3 regions of the Streptomyces sp. RK9 genome follow, and region 1 is predicted to be linked to each of the others. Evidence: riboswitches for the same ligand, from Rfam matches in the RefSeq annotation. Region 1 holds a riboswitch; each other region holds the start of a gene.
The links. A riboswitch is a leader RNA that binds a small molecule or an ion and turns the genes downstream of it on or off. The one in region 1 is predicted to bind cyclic di-AMP.
Positions count from the first base shown of each region.

Region 1 (7,596 bases):
GCGGAGGCGGGGCGGCCCTGGGCGTCGATGCGGTCGAAGCGGACGGTCGCGATGAACTCGCCGCCCACGGTGGCCGCGAGGCCCACGCGGTCCACGTGGTCGTGATGGGTGAAGCGGTGCACGTCCTTGGCGGACAGGCGGGGGTACGGCGCGAAGAAGCGGTAGTACTTCGACTCGTCCGAGACCTGCTCGAAGAAGCTGACCAGGCGGTCCGCGTCGGCGGCGGTGATGGGCCTGATCCGGGCGGTGCCCCCGTCCCGCAGCACCACGTCGGCCTCCCAGTGGGAGGGGTAGGGGTGCCGGTCCGCAGTGGGCTCGGCGCTGTCCGACGAGGTGTGCGCTGGGCCGTCCGCCGGGGTCTGCATGGGGCCAGGGTACGGGTCGCGCGGCCGCCCGGGCCGGGGCAGTGTAGGAGTGGTCGAAGGGCGGCCGGGTAGGGGTCGTACGTCCGTGGCGCGAGGGGACGGACGTCCGGCGGGAGCATCCGGGTCGGCATGAGATAGTGGTCTAGACAAGTGTGAGACACCTGGAAGGGCAGCAACACATGGCTGAGCGCCGCGTCAACGTCGGCTGGGCCGAGGGCCTCCACGCCCGGCCCGCCTCCATCTTCGTCCGTGCGGCCACGGCCGCCGGCGTCCCCGTGACGATCGCCAAGGCCGGCGGCAACCCGGTCAACGCCGCCTCCATGCTCGGGGTGCTCGGTCTGGGTGCGCAGGGCGGCGAGGAGATCGTGCTCGCTTCGGACGCCGAGGGTGCGGACGCCGCCCTCGACCGCCTGGCGAAGCTGGTCGCCGAGGGGCTCGAGGAGCTTCCCGAGACCGTCTAGTGCGCCTGGCGCTCCGTCCGCGGAGAACGCCGCCCGGCACCTGCGCGAAGGGCCCGTCCTGAATCCAGGGCGGGCCCTTCGCGTACCCGGCGCGCATCTCATGACGCATGGGCACATCTCGTGACTCATATGGAGTCGTGCACCTGGCGATTATCCGGCCGTGCACCTCACGCACATTCGGCGCATATTCGGCACGCATTCGACACGTATTCGGCGCACATTCGGCGCGTACTCGAAGCCGAAACAAAGGCAGTGGAATGCCGACCGCGAACACGTCTCTCTTTGTATACGGCGTCGCCGTTAATTCCGCGCGCTCACTGTGTTGACGGCATGTTGCGAATCCCTCACACGCCCGGCGCGGGGGCCGGTCCGCGGCCGGTGCGCGGTGGCGGCCCGTTCGGCGTGCAGCACGGTGAGGGCGCGGGCCCGCTCCGCGTCGCCGCGGGCCACGGCGTCGACGACGGCGGCGCGCTCGGACCAGGTCTGCGCGGGGGCGGCCTGGGGCTCCGTGCCGTACATCCAGGCGATCTTGTGGCGGAGCTGGGTGAGCAGGGTGATCAGGCCGGGGCTCGACGAGGCCTGCGTGAGCGTCTCGTGGAACCAGCCGTCGAGCGAGCGGAGGTCCTCGGTGCCGCCGTGCCGGGAGCGCTCCTTGCCGAGCCGGACGAGCCCGCGCAGGACCTTCAGATGGGCCTCGGTGCGGCGCTGGGCGGCACGGGCGGCCGCCAAGGGCTCCAGGAGCGCGCGGATCTCCAGGAGGTCGGCTGCGTCCTGCTCGGTGGGCTCGGCGACGCAGGCGCCCGCGTGCCTGCGGGTGACGACGAAGCCCTCGGCCTCCAGCGTGCGCAGGGCCTCGCGCACGGGGACGCGGGAGACGCCGTAGCGGCGGGCGAGCAGTTCCTCGGTGAGGCGCGTGCCGCGTTCGTAGACACCGGAGACGATGTCGTCCCGGATGGCCGTGCACACCGAGTGCGCGGGAATGCGCATGACGGACCTCCGCTTTAATGCCCGCGAAACGCGTCGGTCGGCGCGTCGGCCGACGCGTCGAATGGCGCTCGTTCAACGACTCCATGGACCCTGCCGCCATGAACTCTATTGCAGCGGGCCGGATTTTCCGACGGGAGACCGGAATCCATGGATATCTTTTGGCCAAAAGGGCCCGCATACGCAGGAAAGCCCCGGCTCGGGTGAGCCGGGGCTTTCCTGCGTCCGGGAGGGTCCCGGCATCAGGATTCAGACGTTGACGCCGTGCGAGCGGAGGTACGCCACGGGGTCGATGTCGGAGCCGTAGTCCGCGCCGGTGCGGGCCTCGAAGTGCAGGTGCGGGCCGCTGGAGTTGCCGGTCGAGCCGGAGAGGCCGATCTGCTGGCCCGGGGTGACCGCCTGGCCGACCGTGACGCTGAGGGACGACATGTGGCCGTACTGCGTGTACGTGCCGTCGTTGTGGCGGATCACGACGTTGTTGCCGTAGGCGCCGCCCCAGCCGGCCTCGACGACGGTGCCCGCGGCGACCGCCTGGACCTGGGTGCCGGACGCGGCGTGGAAGTCGACGCCGGTGTGGCTGCCGGAGGACCACATGGCGCCGCCGGTCTTGTAGCCGGTGGAGACGTAGCTGCCGTCGATCGGCGAGACGTAGGAGCCGAGGCGCTTGCGCTCGGCCTCGCGGGCGGCGCGCTCCTTGGCCTCGCGCTCCTTCTGGGCCTTCACCTTCGCGGCGGCCTCGGCCTTCCGCTTGGTCTCGGCGGCCTTGCGCTTGGCCTCCGCGGCATCGGCGCGGGCCTCGGCCTCGGCCTTCTTCTGCGCGGCGGCCTCGACTGCGGCGTGCTTCTGGGCGGCGGCCTGGGCGTCGATCTCGCCGGCCAGGGAGTCGCCGACGGAGATGGACTGGGTGAGGCCGGTGTGCGCGTACTCCGCGGAGCTGCCTTCGGCGGCGAGGGCCGGCGCGGCCAGGCCCGAGATGACTCCGGTGGTGGTGAGCGCGGCGACGCCCGCGGCGCTTGCGGTCGTGCGCGTGATGCGGCTCGGACGGCGGTGCTTGCCGGTCGGGCGGGTGAACGCCATGAAGCGGCTGATCCTTTCCTTCCTTCTCGCCTACCGGGTTAGCTGACGGGTTCGGAGCAGGAAGGTCTCCTACGGGCTCCTCGCCTCGCGGCAAGGGGTCCGATTCACCCCAGGGACGTGTGGGTCCCCGGCTCCCCCGGCTCGCGCCGTACGGGGACTCGGCGATGGCTGTCCGGTGCCGCGGACGCGGCGTACTGCCTGACGGACAGCCGGACCGACGCTAAACGTCTCATCTTTCAATCGACAAACGAATCAGGCCTTTTGTAGCGCACGCCACAGGCCAGACGAGCAACCTCCATGCCAATTCGGACATATGGCAGCATGCAGGGACCCCAGCGGCTTCCTGAGCCACTGGGGTCCCTGTTCTCACGCGATGGTTGCTACCGCTATGTCCGGCTTTACGTCATCAGCGGCGCAGGTCCGTCCCTTTCCGGCAATCAGCCGGTGACCACCGTCACTTCACCGATGCCGAGCGCCTTGACGGGCTCCTCGATCTGCGCGGCGTCGCCCACGAGGACCGTCACCAGACGGTCGTCCGGGAAGGCGCTCACGACGGCCGCGGTGGCCTCCACGGTGCCCGTCTGCGCCAACTGGCGGTACAGGTGGGCCTGGAAGTCGTCCGGCAGGTGCTGCTCGACCTGGTCGGCGAGGGTGGCGGCGACGGCCGCCGCGGTCTCGTACTTCAACGGGGCGACGCCGACCAGGTTCTGCACGGCGACGTCGCGCTCGGGGTCCGTCAGGCCCTCCGCGGCGAGCGTGCGCAGGACCTTCCACAGGTCGTCGAGGGCCGGGCCCGTGTTCGGGGTGTCCACGGAGCCGCTGATGGCGAGCATCGCGGCGCCCGTAGCCCCCTCCGGGGACGTGGGGGCGGCGGAGCGCAGGACCTGGGCGAAGGCGCGCACTCCGTAGGTGTAGCCCTTCTCCTCGCGCAGGACGCGGTCCAGGCGTGAGGTGAGGGTGCCGCCCAGGCAGTACGTGCCGAGGACCTGCGCGGACCACACGCGGTCGTGCCGGTCCGGGCCTACGCGGCCGATGAGCAGCTGCGTCTGGACGGCGCCGGGGCGGTCCACGATGACGACGCGGCCGCGGTCGTCGGCGGTCACCGGGGGCACCGGGCGCGGCTCGGCCGCCCCGCCGGTCCAGGCGCCGAGGGTGTCGGCGAGGACGGCGTCCAGGTCGATGCCGGTGAGGTCGCCGACCACCACGGCGGTGGCCGTCGCGGGGCGGACGTGCCTTTCGTAGAAGGCGCGTACGGCCGCCGAGTCGATCGCGGAGACCGTCTCCTCCGTGCCCTGGCGCGGGCGCGACATGCGCGAGGACGCAGGGAAGAGCTCCTTGGAGAGCTCCTTGGCGGCGCGGCGCGCCGGGTTGGCGGCCTCGTGCGGGATCTCGTCCAGGCGGTTGCGGACCAGGCGCTCGACCTCGCTGTCGGCGAACGCGGGCGCGCGCAGGGCGTCGGCGAGCAGGCCGAGCGCCTTGGGGAGCCGGGAGACGGGCACTTCCAGGGAGACCCGCACGCCGGGGTGGTCCGCGTGCGCGTCGAGCGTGGCGCCGCAGCGGTCGAGCTCGGCGGCGAACTCCTCCGCGGAGTGCTTGTCGGTGCCTTCGGAGAAGGCCCTCGCCATGATCGTGGCGACGCCGTCGAGGCCCTGCGGCTCGGCGTCCAGGGGGGCGTCGAGGTGGATCTCCACGGCGACGAGCTGCTGGCCGGGGCGGTCGCAGCGCAGCACGGTGAGGCCGTTGCCGAGCGCGCCGCGCTCGGGGGCCGGGAAGGCCCAGGGCCTGGCCGTGCCCGCCTGGGGCTGCGGGTGGAACTGCATCGTTGCGGCCTCGGTCACTTCGCCGTCTCCTCGTCTTCCTCGTCGGTGCCGGCGGCGTCTTCCGCGTCCACGGGGCCGGTGGGTTCGTACACGAGCACCGCGCGGTTGTCGGGGCGCAGGCGGGCCTTGGCGACCTCCTGGACCTCGTCGGCGGTGATGTCGAGGACACGCTGGACGGCGGTGAGGGCGAGCTGGGGGTCGCCGAACAGGACCGCGTACCGGCACAGTTCGTCCGCGCGGCCCGCGACCGTGCCGAGCCGGTCGAGCCACTCGCGCTCCAACTGGGCCTGGGCGCGCTCCATCTCCTCCGGAGTGGGGCCCTCCGCGGCGAACCGGGCCAGCTCCTCGTCGACGGCGGCCTCGATGACGGGGACCTCCACGTCGCCGGACGTCTTCACGTCGAGCCAGCCGAGGGAGGGCGCCCCGGCGAGCCGCAGCAGGCCGAATCCGGCGGTGACGGCGGTGCGGTCACGGCGCACGAGGCGGTTGTAGAGCCGCGAGGACTCGCCGCTGCCGAGGACCGTGAGCGCCAGGTCGGCCGCGTCGCTCGCGCGCGTGCCGTCCTCCGGGAGGCGGTAGGCGGCCATGAGGGCGCGCGCGGGGACCTCCTCCTCGACGACCTCGCGCAGCTCCTTGCCGATGCGCTCGGGCAGCGAGCCGTCGCGCGGGGGCTGCTTGCCGTCGTGCGAGGGGATGGAGCCGAAGTACTTCTCGACCCAGGCGAGCGTCTGCTCGGGGGCGATGTCCCCGACGACCGAGAGGACCGCGTTGTTGGGCGCGTAGTACGTACGGAAGAACTCCCGCGCGTCCTCGAGGGTGGCCGCGTCCAAGTCGGCCATGGAGCCGATGGGCGTGTGGTGGTACGGGTGGCCCTCGGGGTAGGAGAGGGCGGTCAGCTTCTCGAAGGCCGTGCCGTACGGAACGTTGTCGTAGCGCTGGCGGCGTTCGTTCTTGACGACGTCCCGCTGGTTCTCCATCGACTCCTCGTCGAGCGCCGACAGGAGCGAGCCCATGCGGTCGGCCTCCAGCCAGAGGGCGAGCTCCAGCTGGTGGGTCGGCATCGTCTCGAAGTAATTGGTGCGCTCGAAGCTGGTGGTGCCGTTCAGCGAGCCGCCGGCGCCCTGCACCAGCTCGAAGTGGCCGTTGCCGTGCACCTGCTTCGAACCCTGGAACATCAGGTGCTCGAAGAGGTGAGCCAGGCCCGTACGGCCCTTGACCTCGTGGCGGGAGCCGACGTCGTACCAGAGGCAGACCGCGGCGACCGGGGTCAGGTGGTCCTCGGAGAGCACCACGCGCAGGCCGTTGGCCAGCCGGTGCTCGGTCGCTGTCAGGCCGCCGGAGCCGGCCTCGGCTGTGGCCGTGTGACCCATGGGCATGTACGTCCCTTCGATCGCGAAATCCTCGATAAGTGCTGGCAAGTCCTGCCACTGTAAGCAAGGCCTCGGACCCCTGGCGAAGTTCCCGCTCCGCCCTCGGCGTAGTCGGGTTTCGCCCTCGGCGTGATCCGCCGCGGGCCCGGGCGCCGTGGGCCGGGCGGGTGAGCGGTGGAGGCGGTGGGACGGGCGGGGCGCGCGGTCGCTGTCGCGGGGTCGCGGCGGGCGGGGCGCACGGCCGGTACGGGTGCGGCGCGCGGTTGACGCGCGCTCGGGGCCCGCCCACCACCGGGTCGTGGTCGGCGTTGTCAGTGGGACAGTCCACAATGGTCGGCGTCAGATCCCGCACTTGTTGGTGAAGGAGCCGCAGCAGCGATGGCCCGCCGCAGCACGAAGACCCCGCCGCCCGACGACTCGTTCGAGGAGAAGATCCTCGACATCGACGTCGTCGACGAGATGCAGGGCTCCTTCCTCGAGTACGCCTACTCCGTCATCTACTCCCGCGCCCTGCCCGACGCCCGGGACGGCCTGAAGCCGGTGCACCGCCGCATCGTCTACCAGATGAACGAGATGGGCCTGCGCCCCGAGCGCGGCTATGTGAAGTGCGCCCGTGTCGTCGGCGAGGTCATGGGCAAGCTGCACCCCCACGGCGACGCGTCGATCTACGACGCCCTGGTGCGCATGGCGCAGCCCTTCTCCATGCGCCTCCCCCTGGTCGACGGCCACGGCAACTTCGGCTCCCTGGGCAACGACGACCCGCCCGCGGCGATGCGGTACACCGAATGCCGCATGGCCGACGCGACCTCCTTGATGACGGAGTCCATCGACGAGAACACGGTCGACTTCGAGCCGAACTACGACGGCCAGGAGCAGGAGCCGGTCGCGCTCCCCGCGGCGTATCCGAACCTCCTGGTGAACGGCTCCTCCGGCATCGCCGTCGGCATGGCGACGAACATGCCGCCGCACAACCTGGGCGAGGTCATCGCCGCCGCCCGGCACCTGATCAAGCACCCGGGCGCCGACCTGGACACGCTGATGCGGTTCATCCCGGGCCCCGACCTGCCCACGGGCGGCCGCATCGTCGGCCTCGCGGGCATCAAGGACGCGTACGAATCGGGGCGCGGCACCTTCAAGATGCGCGCCACGGTCTCCGTGGAGGCGGTGACCGCGCGCCGCAAGGGCCTGGTCGTCACGGAACTGCCCTTCTCCGTGGGCCCCGAGAAGGTCATCTCCAAGATCAAGGACCTGGTCGGCTCGAAGAAGCTGCAGGGCATCGCCGACGTCAAGGACCTCACCGACCGCCAGCACGGCCTGCGCCTGGTCATCGAGATCAAGAACGGCTTCGTCCCGGAGGCCGTCCTGGAGCAGCTGTACAAACTGACGCCGATGGAGGAGTCCTTCGGCATCAACAACGTCGCCCTGGTCGACGGCCAGCCGCTCACGCTCGGCCTCAAGGAGCTCCTCGAGGTCTATCTCGACCACCGCTTCAACGTCGTGCGGCGCCGCAGCGAGTTCC
Region 1 covers NZ_CP173704.1:3,310,573-3,318,168, reverse strand. The annotation lists gene AB6L24_RS34850 (GNAT family N-acetyltransferase) at 1-365, opposite strand, end outside; gene AB6L24_RS34845 (HPr family phosphocarrier protein) at 545-826, shown strand; gene AB6L24_RS34840 (GntR family transcriptional regulator) at 1,127-1,813, opposite strand; gene AB6L24_RS34835 (M23 family metallopeptidase) at 2,060-2,887, opposite strand; cyclic di-AMP (ydaO/yuaA leader) riboswitch at 2,901-3,061, opposite strand; gene AB6L24_RS34830 (M16 family metallopeptidase) at 3,325-4,725, opposite strand; gene AB6L24_RS34825 (M16 family metallopeptidase) at 4,722-6,083, opposite strand; gene AB6L24_RS34820 (DNA topoisomerase (ATP-hydrolyzing) subunit A) at 6,456-7,596, shown strand, end outside.

Region 2 (7,596 bases), 3.2 Mb from region 1:
CATGATCGCGAGCAGGACGAGCACGCCCGCGGCGATGACGTCCACCCGGCCCGGGTGCATCACGGGGATCGCGGCGCGCTCGGCGTGCGTGGCGCGCACCAGCATGTCGGCGATCTCCGCGACGCGGGCGTACGGGAAGCGGGAGTGGTGGATCGCCGCGGAGTCGTACGCGTCCAGGCCGAGCGCGATGCCGGCGACCGTGGTGACCGAGCCCGCCAGGCCCACGAGGGTGTGGGCCTCGCGCAGCGGGACCGTCTCCTCCGCGAGGTCCAGGGCCGCCTCGACGTCCGCGCGGATCGCGGCGAGCTGGGCCTGTGTGGGCGGGTCGGCGAGGACCACGCCGTCTTGGACGAGGTGGCGCTCCGTCATCCGCACGCAGCCGACGTCCACGGAGCGGGCCGCGCGCACGCGGTCGTCGCCGACGACGAACTCCGTGGAGCCGCCGCCGATGTCGACGACGAGGTACGGGCCCGGCAGGTCCGGGTGGCCCTTCAGCTCCTTCGTCGCGCCCGTGAAGGAGAACTCGGCCTCCTGGTCGCCGCTGATCACCTCCGGTTCGACGCCGAGGATGTCCAGGACGCCGCGGACGAAGTCGTGCCTGTTCTCGGCGTCGCGGGAGGCGGAGGTGGCGACGAAGCGGAGGCGCTCCGCGCCGTGTTCCTTGATGACCTCGGCGTACTCGCGGCAGGCCGCGAACGTCCGCTCCAGCGCCTCCGGGGCGAGCCGTCCCGTCCGGTCCACGCCCTGGCCCAGCCGGACGATCTCCATCCGGCGGTCCAGGTCGACGAGTTGCCCCGTCTCGGGGTCGGCGTCGGCCACGAGCAGGCGGATGGAGTTCGTACCGCAGTCGATGGCTGCCACGCGGGTCATCGGGGGTTCTCCTTGTCGTTGACGGTGCCGTCGGCCGGGGCTGTGCCCACCCGTGCCGCCCCTGGCGGCCCAGCTGCCCACAGGGTGGGGGGGCAGCAGCTGAGGCTGCCCCGGCCGAGCGAAGCCGGCAGGCTGGCGGCCGACGGCTGGCGGCTGGCGGCTGGCGGCTGGCGGCTGGCGTCGAACGGCCTGCTGACGCCGGACTGCCGCAAGTGGCACAGGCGGCCTGGAACTGACGGTCCAGTGGAAACGGGTGGGCGGGTGGGGAATGCCCGCCGCGGAGCGGTGGGCCGGGGCGCCCCGGTGCCGGGTCAGGCGGGGTCGGCGTTGCCCACGCAGGGGCCCTTCCGCCACCACTCCGGCAGGAGGGCGATGGCCTCGTCGCCGAGCGGGTTCACCCCGGGGCCCGCGGCCAACGAGTGGGCCACGAGGACGTGCAGGCACTTCACGCGGTCGGGCATGCCCCCGGCCGAGGGGAAGCCCTCAAGGACCTCGATGGAGTCGCGCCGCGCGATGTAGTCCTCGTGGGCGGCCCGATACGCGGCGGCAAGCTCGGGATCGGTGCCGAGCCGCTCCGTCATCTCCTTCATGACGCCGTTCGCTTCAAGCGTCCCGATCGCGGACGCGGCCCGCGGACACGTGAGGTAGTACGTCGTGGGGAACGGCGTGCCGTCGGGCAGCCGCGGCGCCGTCTCGACCACGTCCGGATTGCCGCAGGGGCAGCGGTGCGCGATGGCGCGCAAACCACGCGGCGGGCGCCCGAGCTGCTCCTGGAACGCGGTGATGTCGGCGTCCGTGGGCGCGGTGGGCTCGGTCTGGGGCGGGGGCGTCTGCATGCCTGTCTTTCGGTTCGTACTGGACTGACGGTGTCAATTGTCGTCGGCGCGATCGGCGGCGCCGGCCCTGTCGGCCTCGTCGACGCCGTCCCAGACGTTCGCGTACCAGGGCCGGTCCGCGGCCGCCTCGTCACCGCGGTGGTCCTCCGCGGCCGCCGGGTCGATGACGGTGAACCCGGTCTCGCCCGGCATCACATAGTGCAGCCGGTCCCGGACGCGCTGCTCGGCGTACGCGTCGTCCTGCCAGCGGGCCTTCTCGTCGCGCAGCCGCTCCACGTTCTCGCGGTGCTCGGACTGCTTCTGCCGCTGCTCGGCGATGTCGGCGCGCTGCGACACGTACTGCCTTATCGGGTAGGCGAGCGCCACGACCAGCGAGCAGACGACGAGCACGAGGAGCGCGGCGCGGCCGGTGAGCCGGGAGCGGCGGGCCTGCCGCTTGGTCTGCGAGCGGTAGACGCGCTCCGCGGTCTGCTCGCCGAGCAGCCGCAGCCGGGTCGCCGTGGAGAACCGGTCCTTGTCCCGGACTTTCCCGGCCATGTGTCTCGCCTCCCCAGTACGCGCGTACGTCCCCGCACACGGTACGGGACCGAGTACGGGGACGTACGTACGACTGGCTAGGGCTTAGCCCTTCAAGCGGCGCAGCCCTTCAGGTGAAGCTCAGCCCTTGAAGCGCGGGAACGCGCTGCGGCCCGCGTACACGGCCGCGTCGTCGAGGATCTCCTCGATGCGAAGCAGCTGGTTGTACTTGGCGACGCGGTCCGAGCGGGCCGGGGCGCCGGTCTTGATCTGACCGCAGTTCACGGCGACGGCGAGGTCGGCGATGGTGACGTCCTCGGTCTCGCCGGAGCGGTGCGACATCATGCACTTGAAGCCGTTGCGCTGGGCCAGCTCGACGGCGTCCAGGGTCTCGGTCAGCGAACCGATCTGGTTGACCTTCACCAGGAGGGCGTTGGCGGAGCCCTCCTCGATGCCGCGGGCCAGGCGCTCGGGGTTGGTGACGAAGAGGTCGTCGCCGACGATCTGGACCTTGTCGCCCAGCTTGTCGGTGATGACCTTCCAGCCCGCCCAGTCGTCCTCGAACAGCGGGTCCTCGATGGACACGAGCGGGTACGCCTCGACGAGCTCGGCGTAGTACTCGGTCATCTCGGCGGCCGAGCGGGACTTGCCCTCGAACTCGTACTTGCCGTCCTTGTAGAACTCCGACGCGGCGACGTCGAGGGCGAGCGCGATCTGCTCGCCGGGGACGTAACCGGCCTGCTTGATGGCCTCGACGATGAGGTCGAGGGCGGCGCGGTTGGAGTCCAGGTTCGGCGCGAAGCCGCCCTCGTCGCCGAGGCCGGTCGACAGGCCCTTGGTCTTCAGGACCTTCTTCAGCGTGTGGTAGACCTCGGCGCCCCAGCGCAGCGCCTCGGAGAAGGACTCCGCGCCGATCGGGGCGATCATGAACTCCTGGATGTCGACGTTGGAGTCCGCGTGGGACCCGCCGTTCAGGATGTTCATCATCGGAACGGGCAGCAGGTGCGCGTTCGGGCCGCCCAGGTAGCGGAAGAGCGGCAGGTCGCTCGCCTCGGAGGCGGCGTGGGCGACGGCAAGGGAGACGCCGAGGATGGCGTTGGCGCCGAGCGAGCCCTTGTTGTCGGTGGCGTCGAGGTCGAACATCGCCTGGTCGATCAGGCGCTGCTCGGTGGCGTCGTAGCCGACGAGCTCCGGGCCGATCTGCTCGATGACGGCGAGGACGGCCTTCTCGACGCCCTTGCCGCCGTAGCGGTTGGCGTCTCCGTCACGCAGTTCGATGGCCTCGAAGGCACCGGTGGAGGCGCCCGACGGGACCGCGGCGCGGCCGGTGGACCCGTCGTCGAGGCCGACCTCGACCTCGACCGTGGGGTTGCCTCGGGAGTCCAGGATTTCCCGGGCTACGACGACGTCGATGGACGGCACGAGCATCTCCTTATGGGATGTGACGCTAGGGGCGCATGGCGTGCACCACTGGGGGCGCGGGCTTGCGCATGGCTTGCATGGTCTTCATCGGCCCTGCGTCTCCTGAGCCTAACGGGCCCGGGAGCTTCGGCCAGCCGACCGCCCGCCCCGTGGGACGGCCATCGGGCCAATTCCCTGGGAATCCGGACGGAACCACAGGTTCTTACCGGCCGGTAGCTTCGCCCTGGGCGTACTCGGGGACGACCTCGGCGCGCACCGGGACCGGCGGGGACGCCCCCCGGACAGCACCTCGCCCCGGTGCGTACGGGGGATACGCGCACCGGGGCGAGGGAGACCCGTGGGGACGGGGGCGCTCCGCGGGGCGGAGCGGGGGCCCTGTCCGGACGGGCCGGACAGGGCGCGGGTCGGGCTCAGGCTCAGCTGAGGTGCAGCTGCTGGCCCGGGTAGATCACGTCGGCGTCGGAGATGATGTCGCCGTTGAGCTTGTACACCTTGTGCCAGCCGCCCTTGACGTCGTGCTCGTCGGCGATCTTGGACAGGGTGTCGCCCGTCTTGACCTTGTACTCGCCGTCGCCCTTCTTCACGACCTTGCCGGTCGGGGTCTGGACGGTCTTCTTCGACTCGGTCTGCGGGGCGGCCTGCTGCGGCTTCGGCTGCGGCTTGGCCTGCTGCTGCGGCTGAGCCTGCTGCGGCTGCTGCTGGGGCTTGGCCTGCTGCTGCGGCTGCTGCTGCGGCTTCTCGGCACCGCCACCGTTGTACGGGGCGCTGGTGAGGCCCACGCCACAGCTCGGCCAGGCACCCTTGCCCTGGCCCGCGAGGACCTTCTCGGCGATCTCGATCTGCTGGGCCTTGGAGGCCTTGTCGGCGGTGGCCGCGTACTTCGTACCGCCGTAGGCGGCCCAGGTGGAGGCGGAGAACTGCACGCCGCCGTAGTAGCCGTTGCCGGTGTTGATGGACCAGTTGCCGCCGGACTCGCACTGGGCGACCCGGTCCCACTGGTCGACGGTGGCGGCGTTCGCGGTGCCGGCGGCCATCAGCGGGGCGGCGACGGCGGCGCCGGTGACACCGACGACGGCGGCCGCGCGGGTGGCCTTGGACGGACGACGGTGCTTGCCCTTGCCGGAAAGCAGCATGGAGTGATCCCCTCACCGACGCCTGCGAGGTGAGCTGTCGGGTTCGGGCGGGTGAGTGCCCGGCCGTACGGCTTCCGTACGACTTCACCCCTAGCCGGTCCTGCGCGTCGCGCGGCCGCTGGCCGCTCAACGCGTGGGCCCGGCGCTTACCTTGGGTCCCCCGCTCCTGCCTTCGGCGCTCGAAGCGACGACTGTTCCCGTCCGGCCGTTGGCAGGATTCGGCGTACCGACCGGCGGGGCCCGCTGTGGCGAGCGGTCACGACCGTAGACAGGCAATCACCGGAATTTCAAAGACGATCAGGGCTTCTGAGACCCATCTCTCACTTGCCTCTCACCGTCTTTAACCCGGACATTCACCCCGAACTGCCAGTCAATTTCCGCCCGGCGACGCCTACTTCCGGTCCGCCTCCGCGGCCTCTTCCTCGCTCAGGTCGAGGCGCTGACCGGGGAGGATGAGATCCGGGTCACCGCCCACGGTGCGCTTGTTCTCCGCGTAGAGGGTGGACCAGCCGCCGTCAAGGTCGTGCCGGTCGGCGATCTGCGAGAGGTTGTCGCCGGAGCGGACCGTGTAGGTGCCCGCGGGGTCGGTGGCGTCACGCGCGTCGCGCCCTTCACCGCGCGACGCGTGGCGGCCCGCGGAGCCCGCGCCGCCCTTCTCCGTCCCGTCGGCCTCGTCGGCGCTGGAGCCGCGGTGGCGGCCGGACGGAAGGCCGGAGGAGTCCTCGGAGCCCTCCGCGGACTCGTCGGCGCCCGACGGCTCACGGCCCGCCTCGGAGCCGGCCTCGGGCGAAGTGCTGTCGCGGTCGCCGGACTTGCCGTCCTCGTCCGCGCCCTTCTCGCCCCTCTGCCCGCCCTTGTCGCGTTCGTCACTCTCGTCGGCCGAGCCGCTGTTGTCGGGCTTGCGGTGTTTGCCGGTTTCCTCGCCCTTGTCGTCCTCGGCGTCCGCGCCACGGTCCTTGCCCTTGGCGTCGGCGGCGTCGCCGGTGCCCTTGTCGCCCTTCTCGCCCTTCTCGCCGTCCTTGGAGCCCTTGGAGCCCTCGGCGCCGTCGGACGACTCCGGGGACGTCGACGGGGCGGGCGGGAGGCCCGGGTCGACGTCGGCGGCCGCGCCGCCCTTGCTGAGGCCCGCGGCCGGGCCGCAGTTCGGCCACGCGGACGGGCCCTGGTCGGCGAGGACCTTGTCGGCGACGGCGATCTGCTGGGAGCGGCTCGCCTGGTCGGCGCTCGGCGCGTACGCGAGGCCGCCGTAGCTCTCCCAGGTGTCCTGCGTCAGCTGCAGACCGCCGTAGTACCCGTCGCCCTTGGCGCTCCACGCGCCGCCGCTCTCGCACTCCGCGACCTTGTCCCACGTCGAGGCCTCGGCGGCGTGCGCGCCCGTGGCGCCGAGCAGCGGGATGGCGATGGCGGATCCCGTGACGCCCGCCGCGACGACGATCGCCGGGGCCTGACGGGGACGGCGGTGACGGCCTTGGCCGGAGAGCATGCACGTGCCTTTCGAGCGACGACAAGAACAGCTGCGACACATGGTGCCGAGGGGTGCCGAGCCGTCGTGAACGTAGCCGCAGTCGAACGTCAGTCACAAGTCGATGCAGCGCAGATCACGTGAAAGTCACAGTCTTGACGGTACGTCAGACACGTGCCGCTCCCCCGTCAGCGTGCGGGCGGCGTGAACGTCACCGGCAAGGTCCGCAGGCCACGCATGATGAGCCCGCCGCGCCACCTCAACTCCGCCGGATCGACGGCCAGTTGCAGGTCGGGCAGCCTGCGGAGCAAGGTCGCCAGCGCCGTCTGGCCCTCCAGGCGGGCCAGCGGGGCGCCGAGGCAGTAGTGGATGCCGTGGCCGTACCCGAGGTGCTGGTTGTCGCTCCGGGACAGGTCGAGGAGGTCGGGGTCGGGGAAGCGGGCCGGGTCGCGGTCTGCGGCGGCGAGGACGACGAGGACGGGGTCGCCGGCCGCGATGTCCTGGCCGCCGATGCGCAGCGGCTCGGTGGCGAAGCGCCAGGTGGCCAGCTCCACGGGGCCGTCGAAGCGGAGCAGTTCCTCGACGCCGGTCTCCAGGAGGCCGGTGTCCCCGGCGGCGAGGGAGCGTTGCAGCCGCTCGCGCTGCTCGGGGTGGGTCAGGAGCGCGTACGTCCCGTTCCCGATGAGGTTGACGGTCGTCTCGAAGCCGGCGAACAGGAGGATGAAGGCCATGGCGGCGGCCTCGTTCTCCGTGAGGTGCTCGCCGTGGTCGGAGGCGCGGATGAGACCCGAGATGAGGTCGTCGCCGGGGTCGCTGCGCTTGCGGTGGATGAGCTCCGCGAGGTAGCCGCGCATCTTCTTCACCGAGCGCGCGACGCCGCCGCGCGGGCCGCCGCCGTGCCGGATCATCATGCCCGCCCAGTCCCGGAAGTCGTCCTGGTCCTCGCGCGGGACGCCGAGCAGGTCGCAGATCGCGTAGATGGGGAGGGGGAAGGCGAACTCGTGGATGAGGTCGGCGGTGCCCCGCTCCTCGGGCTTGTCCAGGAACGCGTCGATGAGCTGGTCCGTCAGCTCCTGCACGCGCGGGGCGAACTCGGCCACCCGGCGGGGCGTGAACGCCTTCGACACCAGGCGGCGCAGGCGGGTGTGGTCCGGCGGGTCGATGTTGAGCAGATGCGTCATCAGCTCGGCCTTGCGCTCACCCGGGATGCCCGTCTTGCCCTTCGCGTGCGCGGGCTCGTCGTGGTGCGCGGGGTTCTTGGACAGCCGCTGGTCGGCGAGGGCCTGCCGGGCGTCGGCGTAGCGGGTGACCAGCCAGGCCTCCACTCCGCTGGGGAGTTCGGTCCGGTGCACGGGGG
Region 2 covers NZ_CP173704.1:129,115-136,710, forward strand. The annotation lists gene AB6L24_RS20710 (exopolyphosphatase) at 1-870, opposite strand, end outside; gene AB6L24_RS20715 (DUF501 domain-containing protein) at 1,182-1,706, opposite strand; gene AB6L24_RS20720 (septum formation initiator family protein) at 1,740-2,243, opposite strand; gene eno (phosphopyruvate hydratase) at 2,364-3,650, opposite strand; gene AB6L24_RS20730 (transglycosylase family protein) at 4,061-4,777, opposite strand; cyclic di-AMP (ydaO/yuaA leader) riboswitch at 4,782-4,965, opposite strand; gene AB6L24_RS20735 (transglycosylase family protein) at 5,169-6,260, opposite strand; gene AB6L24_RS20740 (cytochrome P450) at 6,428-7,596, opposite strand, start outside.
Region 2: another riboswitch for cyclic di-AMP. It lies ahead of AB6L24_RS20730 (transglycosylase family protein); the one in region 1 lies ahead of AB6L24_RS34835 (M23 family metallopeptidase).

Region 3 (7,596 bases), on a different replicon from region 1:
GGCGCGGGCGCCACGGGCTCCCGCCTGGTGACCGGCACCACCGAACTGCACGCCGAACTGGAACGTGAGCTGGCCGACTTCTGTGGCTTCGAGGCGGCCCTCGTCCTGTCCTCCGGCTACGCGGCGAACCTGGCCGCCGTCACCGCGCTCGCCCCGCACGGCTCGCTGATCGTCTCCGACGCGGGCAACCACGCCTCCCTGATCGACGGCTGCCGCCTCGCCCGCGGCACGACCCAGGTGGTGCCGCACTCCGACCCGGCCGCTGTGCGCAAGGCGCTCGGCACGCACGAGGGACCCGCGGTCGTGGTGACCGACTCGGTGTTCTCCGTCGACGGGGACGCGACGCCGCTGTCCGAGCTCGCCGCCGTCTGCCGCGAGGCCGGGGCGGGCCTGCTCGTCGACGACGCGCACGGGCTCGGGGTGCTCGGGGACGGCGGCCGTGGCGCGCCGCACGCCGCCGGGCTCGCGGGGAGCGCCGACACCGTGGTCACGGTCACCCTGTCGAAGTCGCTCGGCAGCCAGGGCGGGGCCGTCCTCGGCCCGGCCAAGGTCATCGCGCACCTGGTCAACGCGGCCCGGACCCTCATCTTCGACACCGGGCTCGCCCCGGCCGCCGCGGGCTCGGCGCTCGCCGCCCTGCGCCTGCTGCGCCGCGAGCCGGAACGGGCGGCCCGCGCGCGGGCGGTGGCCGCGAAGCTGCACGAACTCCTGACCGAGGAAGGGCTTTCGGCGGTACGTCCCGACGCCGCCGTCGTCTCCGTGCGCGCGCCGTCGCCGGAAGCAGCGGTGCGCTGGGCGGCCGACTGCCGCCACGAGGGTCTGGCCGTCGGCTGTTTCCGCCCGCCGTCGGTTCCCGACGGCGTCTCACGGTTGCGGCTGACCGCACGTGCCGACCTGAGCGACGCACAGGTCGCCGAAGCCGTCGCCACGATCAGCCGCACCGCACCCTGACTCCTGAGATCTGGCACCTGAGACCTGGGTCCAGGGTCCGGCGCTCTCACCCGGGCTTCATCGAAGGGCGTCGACGAAGTCCTCCCAGGCGGCAGGGGAGAAGAGCACGGCTGGGCCCGCCGTGTCCTTCGAGTCGCGCACGGCGAACAGACCGGCGAGCGGTCCGGAGCCGAGCGGCGCTGTTTCCACGCAGTTGTTCATTCCATTGCTGCGGCTGCTGCGCCGCCACCGCGCGTCCCTGAGAGACGTGCTGGAGGGAACGGACCGAGGCAGTGCAGTCATGGTGCCTCCTTACGCGCCGTCACCTAACCCGGCGATGAAATCCATTGAATCCTGAACGGAAAGCGCCTGTCCCTGAAGAGAGTTGAAGGCGTCGGTGTACGCCTGAAGGTCTTCTTTCCGTTCGAGGTAGAGGCTACTCGTCAAGTGGTCGAGAACAACCACATCCAGATCAGAAATGTTCGGAAAGGAGAGAATAACGAAAGGTCCGATGAGGCCGATGTGCTCGCCGGAGACGAACGGCAGCACCTGGATTCGCACTTGAGGAAGGCGCGCCGCCTCGAGAAGCCGCCGCAACTGCCCGGCGAGGACCTCGGGACCGCCGATCTGACGCCGGAGCACCGCCTCGTCGAGGATCACGCTCAGTCGCAGCGGCGGCTCGCTGCGCAGCACGTCCTGGCGCGCCAGACGCACCTGCACCAGGGCCCTCACCTGTTCCTCGGGCAGCCCGCCGAGCGCGGCACGTGTCACCGCGCGGGCGTAGTCCGGCGTCTGCAGCAGACCGGGGACCACAGTGGTCTCCAGGGTGCGCACCCGGCAGGCCTGTGATTCCAGACTGATGAAGTCGCGGTACGCCGGAGGCAGCAGACCGCGGTAGGCGTGCCACCAGTGCGGCCGCCCGTTCTCGTCCTCCCCGCCCGCGAGCACGACCAGGAGCTCGCGCAACTGCGGATCGTCGACCTCGTACGCCTCGAGGAGCAGCCGCACGTCCGAGGCGCGCACCCCGGAGCGCCCGGTCTCGATGCGGCTCACCTTCGACTGGTGCCAGCCGACCCGGGCCGCCGCCTCACCGCTGGTGAGTCCGGCCTGCCCGCGCAGCGCGCGCAACTCCGCGCCGAGCTTGCGGCGCCGCACCGCGGGACCGTACTGCATGTCCGTCTCCTTCCGGACGTCCGCGCCAACCGTACGGGACAGCGGGAGACTGTAGAGGAAGCGCCAGTGTTGCGCCCAAATACGGTCTGCCGTCGCAGAGTTCACCGCTTCGAGCGACAGATATATGCACATCTCGGTGGATCGCCGCGCGTCACCGGCCCAGGAGTGGCACTCTGGCGCGAAGCACCAGTTCCGGGACTGTCCTCGAGTTCTTCCGCCACGAGTCGGAGTCCGGTCCCGGTGGGAAAGGGACAGTGTCGCCATGGCAGACCTCCAGGAAGTATCAGTCACTCTGCCGAGCGATCCTGTCTCGGTCGCAGCCGCCCGCAGGTATGTGGCGGACACGTTGTCGGAGTGGGGCCTGCCGGCCGACGCCGACGTCGCCGACACGGTGCGGCTCATCGTCTCCGAACTCGCCACGAACGCCGTCCAGCACACCCTCGGCCAGTCCCCGACCTTCACCGTGGACGTGCAGCTCGACCGGGACGAGCGGCTGCGCATCGGCGTCACCGACAGCCACCCGCGCTTCCCCCGGCGCCTGCCCGCCGCCGTCCAGCAGGACAACGGCCGCGGCATGGTCATCATCCGCTGGCTCACCGCCGAGTGCGGCGGCAGACTCTCGATCTGTCCGACGGCGGAGGGCGGCAAGACGGTCTGGATCACCCTGCCGTGGTCGGTGCCGGTCCAGAGTTGACGTCTCGCGGTCAGGTGGCCGAGCGGCCGAACGTCCCCCGCAGCAGGGCCCGGAACGTGTCCGCGGCCGGGCTCGACTCGTCCGTGCGATGGCAGACCCAGATGGTGCGCCGCAGCTCCCCCGGCTCCAACGGCCGGAAGCCGACCGGGGTCGCCGCCGTGCGGGCCACCATCTCCGGGACCACCGCGGCGCCGAGACCCGCGCTGACCATCGCGCACACCAGGGCGTAGTCCGGCGTCTCCACGAGCACCGCGGGCGCCGCCCCCGCCCGCGCGAGCGCCGCCTCCACCCCATGGCGCGCCGGATGCGCCGGCGCCATGCTGATCAGGGGCTGACCGGCGAGCTCCCCGAGCGGAAGCCGCCCGGTGCCCGCCGTCAGCGCGTGCCCCGGCGCCGTCACGAGCACCAACTCCTCGACGAGGACCGGCTCCAGGGTGACCGACGCGGGCGGCGCGGGCAGCTCCGCGGGTTCGTACGTGTGCGTCAGGGCCACATCGGCGTCCCCCGCCGCCACCGCGGCCACACCCAGGGGTGGTTCGTGGCCGGTGACCGTCAGCTCGACGTCCGGATGCGCCCTGCGGAACGCGGTGAGCGCGGGCGGCAGCAGATGGATGCCCGCCGTCGTGAACGTGGCGACCCGCAGCCGCCCGCCCCCGAGGCCCACGAGCTGCGCCAGCTCGTGCCGGGCCAGCTCCATCTCGTCCAGGACCCGGCGGGCGCGCGCCAGGAGCAGCTCGCCCGCGCCGGTGAGCCGGGCACCCCGGTGGTGCCGCACCAGCAGGGCCGCGCCCGCCTCCCGCTCCAGCTTGGCGAGCTGCTGGGAGAGCGCGGGCACCGTATAGCCGAGCCGTTCGGCGGCGCGGGTGATGGAACCGGCTTCGGAGACCGCCACGAGCGCCGCGAGCCGCGTCGGGTCGTACATGACGTGCCTCTTCCTGTGGCTGTGGACCGCGGTCCTGCGGCGGTACGCGAACGCCCCGGCCCCGGCCTTCCGGGACCGCCGCCGGATCTTACGGGGAGCCCAGCATAAACAGATGCTTAAGGAAGACGCAGAAGATCTCACATACCTGCTGAAGGCTGACTCACGGCACAGTGGCCGTCATGGACGCTCAACTGGTCGCCTTCACCGGCGTCGCCGCAGGCATGGTCGCCATGCCCGGCGCCGACTTCACCGTCGTCGTACGCAACGCGCTCGCCTCCCGCCGCGCCGGAGTCCTGTGTGCGCTCGGCATCGCGGCGGGACTCCTGGTGCACACGGCGCTCGCCGTCGCGGGCGTCGCGGCCGTGCTCGCGGCGGTGCCCGCGCTGTTCCGCGCGCTGCAGGTGGTGGGTGGCGGTTATGTGCTGTACCTGGGGGTGCGGGCGCTGCGATCGGCGGTGCGGCCGCCCGGGGTGGAGGCGGTGGGGGCGGTGGGGGAGCGGCCCGAGGGGGTGACGGCCGTGCAGGACCCCGGCGGCGGGCGTGGCGGCGGCCTGCGCGAGGGCTTCCTCACCAACGCCCTCAACCCCAAGGCGTCCCTGACGTTCCTGAGCGTGCTGCCTCAGTTCGTGCCCGAGGGGAGCCCCGCGATGCCCCGCACGCTGCTGCTCGCCACGATCGTCGTGGCCTTCGCGCTGCTGTGGTTCCCGGCCGTCGCGCTGCTCGTGGACCGGCTCGGCCGCTGGCTGCGCCGACCGGTCGTGGCCCGGGCGATCGAGGGCGGCACCGGCGTGGTGCTCTCGGCGCTGGGTGTGGTGCTGCTCGCGGAACCGCTGGTCGCGTAGCCCGACCTGTCGACGCAGCCCGATCAGACGGGCCCGCGCTCGTCCCCCTGCCGTCGCGCGATCCCCCACGGCAGCAGCCCCCACAGGCCACCGCACACCAGCAGCGTGGCCCCGGCGGCGCAGAAGGCGCCGGTCCGGCTCGCCGCCACGTCCACGACGAGAAGCACCGACCCGGTGAGCGCCAGGACGAGGACGGCGAGTCCGGCTCCGGCGAGCCGGGACGACACCGTGACGACGAGCGGCTTCGCGCCACGCGCGAACAGTCCCCGGTGCAGGGCGGCGGGAGCGGTGAACAGCGCGGCCGCGAGGACGGCGAGCAGCAGCGTGGTCACGTATGTGGCGCGCTGGAGGGCGTCGAGCGACGGGAAGCGGGGGGTGAAGGCGAGGGTGAGCAGGAACGCGAAGAGGAGCTGCACGCCGGTCTGAGTGACCCTCAGCTCCTGGAGGAGCTCGAGGAAGTTGCGGTCGGCGCGTTCCAGCGGGGTCTCGTCGCGGCCTCGGCTGTGGTCGTGCGCGGCGGTGCCCGATGACCGGGGGCCGCCGTCGGGATCGTTCTCGGACATGCACTACGAGTATCCCGGTGCGACGCGAACCACTCCTCGCGTCGGCCGGATCACGCCCGGACGGCGGTGCCTGCCCGAAGGCACCGCCCTCCCGGCACCCGGGTCAGCGGACCCGGCCGTACCAGACGCTGTTGCTCCAGATCTTCTCCAGGCGCACCACGGTGCCCCGCTTCGGCGCGTGCCAGATCTTGTTCTTGCCGGCGTAGATGCCGACGTGGTAGACGTTCCGGCCGGAGTGGAAGAACACCAGGTCGCCGCGGGTGCGGTTGGCCTTGGAGACATGCCGGGTCTTGTTGTACTGCTGCGCGGCGGTTCGCGGCAGCTTCTTGCCCACGCGCTTGTACGAGTAGAGCGTGAGGCCCGAGCAGTCGAACCGGTGCGGTCCCACGGCCCCGTAGCCGTAGGGAGAGCCCTTCTTGGAAGCCGCGATCTTGAGCGCCTTCGTCCCGTGTGTGGCTGCCTCGGCCTCGGAGACGAGTCCGGGGGCCACGATGGTGCCGCCCACGGCGGCGAGCGTGAGTGCCGATGCGGTACCGGCCCTCGTCAGCAGCGACGGAACACGATTCAGCGCAGTCATGCGCAACCCTTCGTCAGCCGCCTGTGAAGGATGACCTGTCGGGTTCGGGCAGGCGAAGATGCCCGGTCGTACAACGACTTCACCCCAAGGGCCGGCCGGTCTCCCGGACAGCCCGCCTTGCTGGGTCCTCCACTCCTGCCGATGCACAGATGTCGACCGGTCATCCGGGTGGCGGCAGGACTCGGCGTCCGCCCGGACCGCCCCGCCGCTTGTGGCGGGGGCTTGTCGTCGGAAGGGATCTTCACCCGAGAGTGGCGAAAAAACCGAGCCGAATCGGCCGTATGTGAGGCTCCTCACGACTGACCTGTTCGGGTGGACAGAGCCCGAAAGGGGCCTGGGTCACAGTCGGAGACGATTGCCCGAACAGCGCCGGAAGGTCCGGTTCCGGCTGCCGCGTAAGGGAGTTGTGCAACTCAAGGGGCACGCGCGTGCGAGTGTTTCCTACGCTGAAAGAGCTACCACCTCTGGTCGTACCCCGGGTAAGGACCGGAAGCCGCGCGACCCCCGTCCGTGCCGTCCGCACCCCCAACGGGCGGACGGCGCGGACGCGCTGCGGCCGGGGCGCTCCGAAGGCCGGCCGGTGAGACGGCGCACCTCGGGTGTGGGGTCGCGAGAGAGGCGGGGCGGCTCGGGGCGGGGCTCCGGCGGATCGGCCGAAGCTGCGCCGAAGAGCCCCGTCAACTCCTAGCAGAAACGCTTGGCCGACTCGCCGTTTATAGGTGTGCTCACCCCACTTGTGGTCGTGTTGCTCCGCCTTCCCGCCTTCCCGCCTTCCCGCCTTCCCGCCTTCCCGCCTTCCCGTCGTCCCGTCGCCCCGCCCCCGGACGGATCGGTCACCCGCCCGTCGGCGGCGCCCCTTCGCCGACACCAGGCGGCGGTACGGCCACGCGCGCGGCACGCCGCTCGCCGTCCAGCGTGCGCAACGCCCGGGCCAGCGTCGCCGAGTGGACCTCCGCCTCGCCCCGCTGGTGCATCAGGTTCAGGGCGTCCCGCAGCTCCGTCGCCCTGACCACGAGGGCTTGTGCGGCGCGCAGGCCGCCGTACGTGTGCTCCGCGCGCGCCGGATTGATGCGGCCGACGAGGTCCACCACCGCGAGGTAGGCGTCGATCAGCTCGCCCTCGGCGCGGGTCAGGGCAGGCAGCGGCGGCAGTTCGGGCAGCACCCGGGCCTCACCCGGCGGTCGTGGTCGTGGCCCTGCGGTGTGGCACGACCCGGTCCACCAGGCCGAACTCCACGGCGGCCGCGGCGTCCAGGACGGTGTCGCGCTCGACGGCCGCCGCGATCCGCTCGGCGTCCTGCCCCGTGTGGCGCCCGAGCATCTCCTCCAGGAGCGCGCGGGTGCGCCGCAGTTCCTCGGCCTGGATCACGAGGTCGGTCGGCTGGCCCCGCAACGCCTCGGCGAGCGCGGGCTGCTGGAGCAGCACCCGGGCGCCGGGCAGGATCGACCGCTTCCCCGGCGTGCCCGCGGCGAGCAGCACCGCGGCGGCGGACGCGGCCTGGCCGAGGCAGACGGTCTCCACGTCACAGGTCGTGAACCGCAGGGTGTCGTAGATCGCCGTGGCCGCGCTGAACGAGCCGCCGGGCGAGTTGATGTACAGCGAGATGTCCCGGTCGGGCGCGAGGTACTCCAGGTGCAGCAGCTGCGCCATGACGTCGTTCGCGGAGACGTCGTCGACGGGCGTGCCGAGGAAGACGATGCGCTCCTCCAGGAGCTTGGAGTACGGATCGAGCGTGCGCAGGCCCGAGCTGGTGCGCTCGGTGAACTCCGGCAGGACGTGGCGGGCGAACGGCTCCTGCATGGGCGTGCCTCCCCATCTGTACGGCATGCGTGCGGACGCACGGGCATGCGTGCGGGCACCGTCGCTGGCGACGGTCTCTGTAAAAAATGTACAGG
Region 3 covers NZ_CP173703.1:3,491,238-3,498,833, forward strand. The annotation lists gene AB6L24_RS14385 (8-amino-7-oxononanoate synthase) at 1-951, shown strand, start outside; gene AB6L24_RS14390 (DUF397 domain-containing protein) at 1,009-1,233, opposite strand; gene AB6L24_RS14395 (helix-turn-helix domain-containing protein) at 1,243-2,103, opposite strand; gene AB6L24_RS14400 (ATP-binding protein) at 2,366-2,797, shown strand; gene AB6L24_RS14405 (LysR family transcriptional regulator) at 2,808-3,719, opposite strand; gene AB6L24_RS14410 (LysE family translocator) at 3,899-4,561, shown strand; gene AB6L24_RS14415 (DUF6328 family protein) at 4,585-5,124, opposite strand; gene AB6L24_RS14420 (C40 family peptidase) at 5,228-5,701, opposite strand; cyclic di-AMP (ydaO/yuaA leader) riboswitch at 5,704-5,869, opposite strand; gene AB6L24_RS14425 (hypothetical protein) at 6,535-6,864, opposite strand; gene AB6L24_RS14430 (ATP-dependent Clp protease proteolytic subunit) at 6,872-7,501, opposite strand.
Region 3: another riboswitch for cyclic di-AMP. It lies ahead of AB6L24_RS14420 (C40 family peptidase); the one in region 1 lies ahead of AB6L24_RS34835 (M23 family metallopeptidase).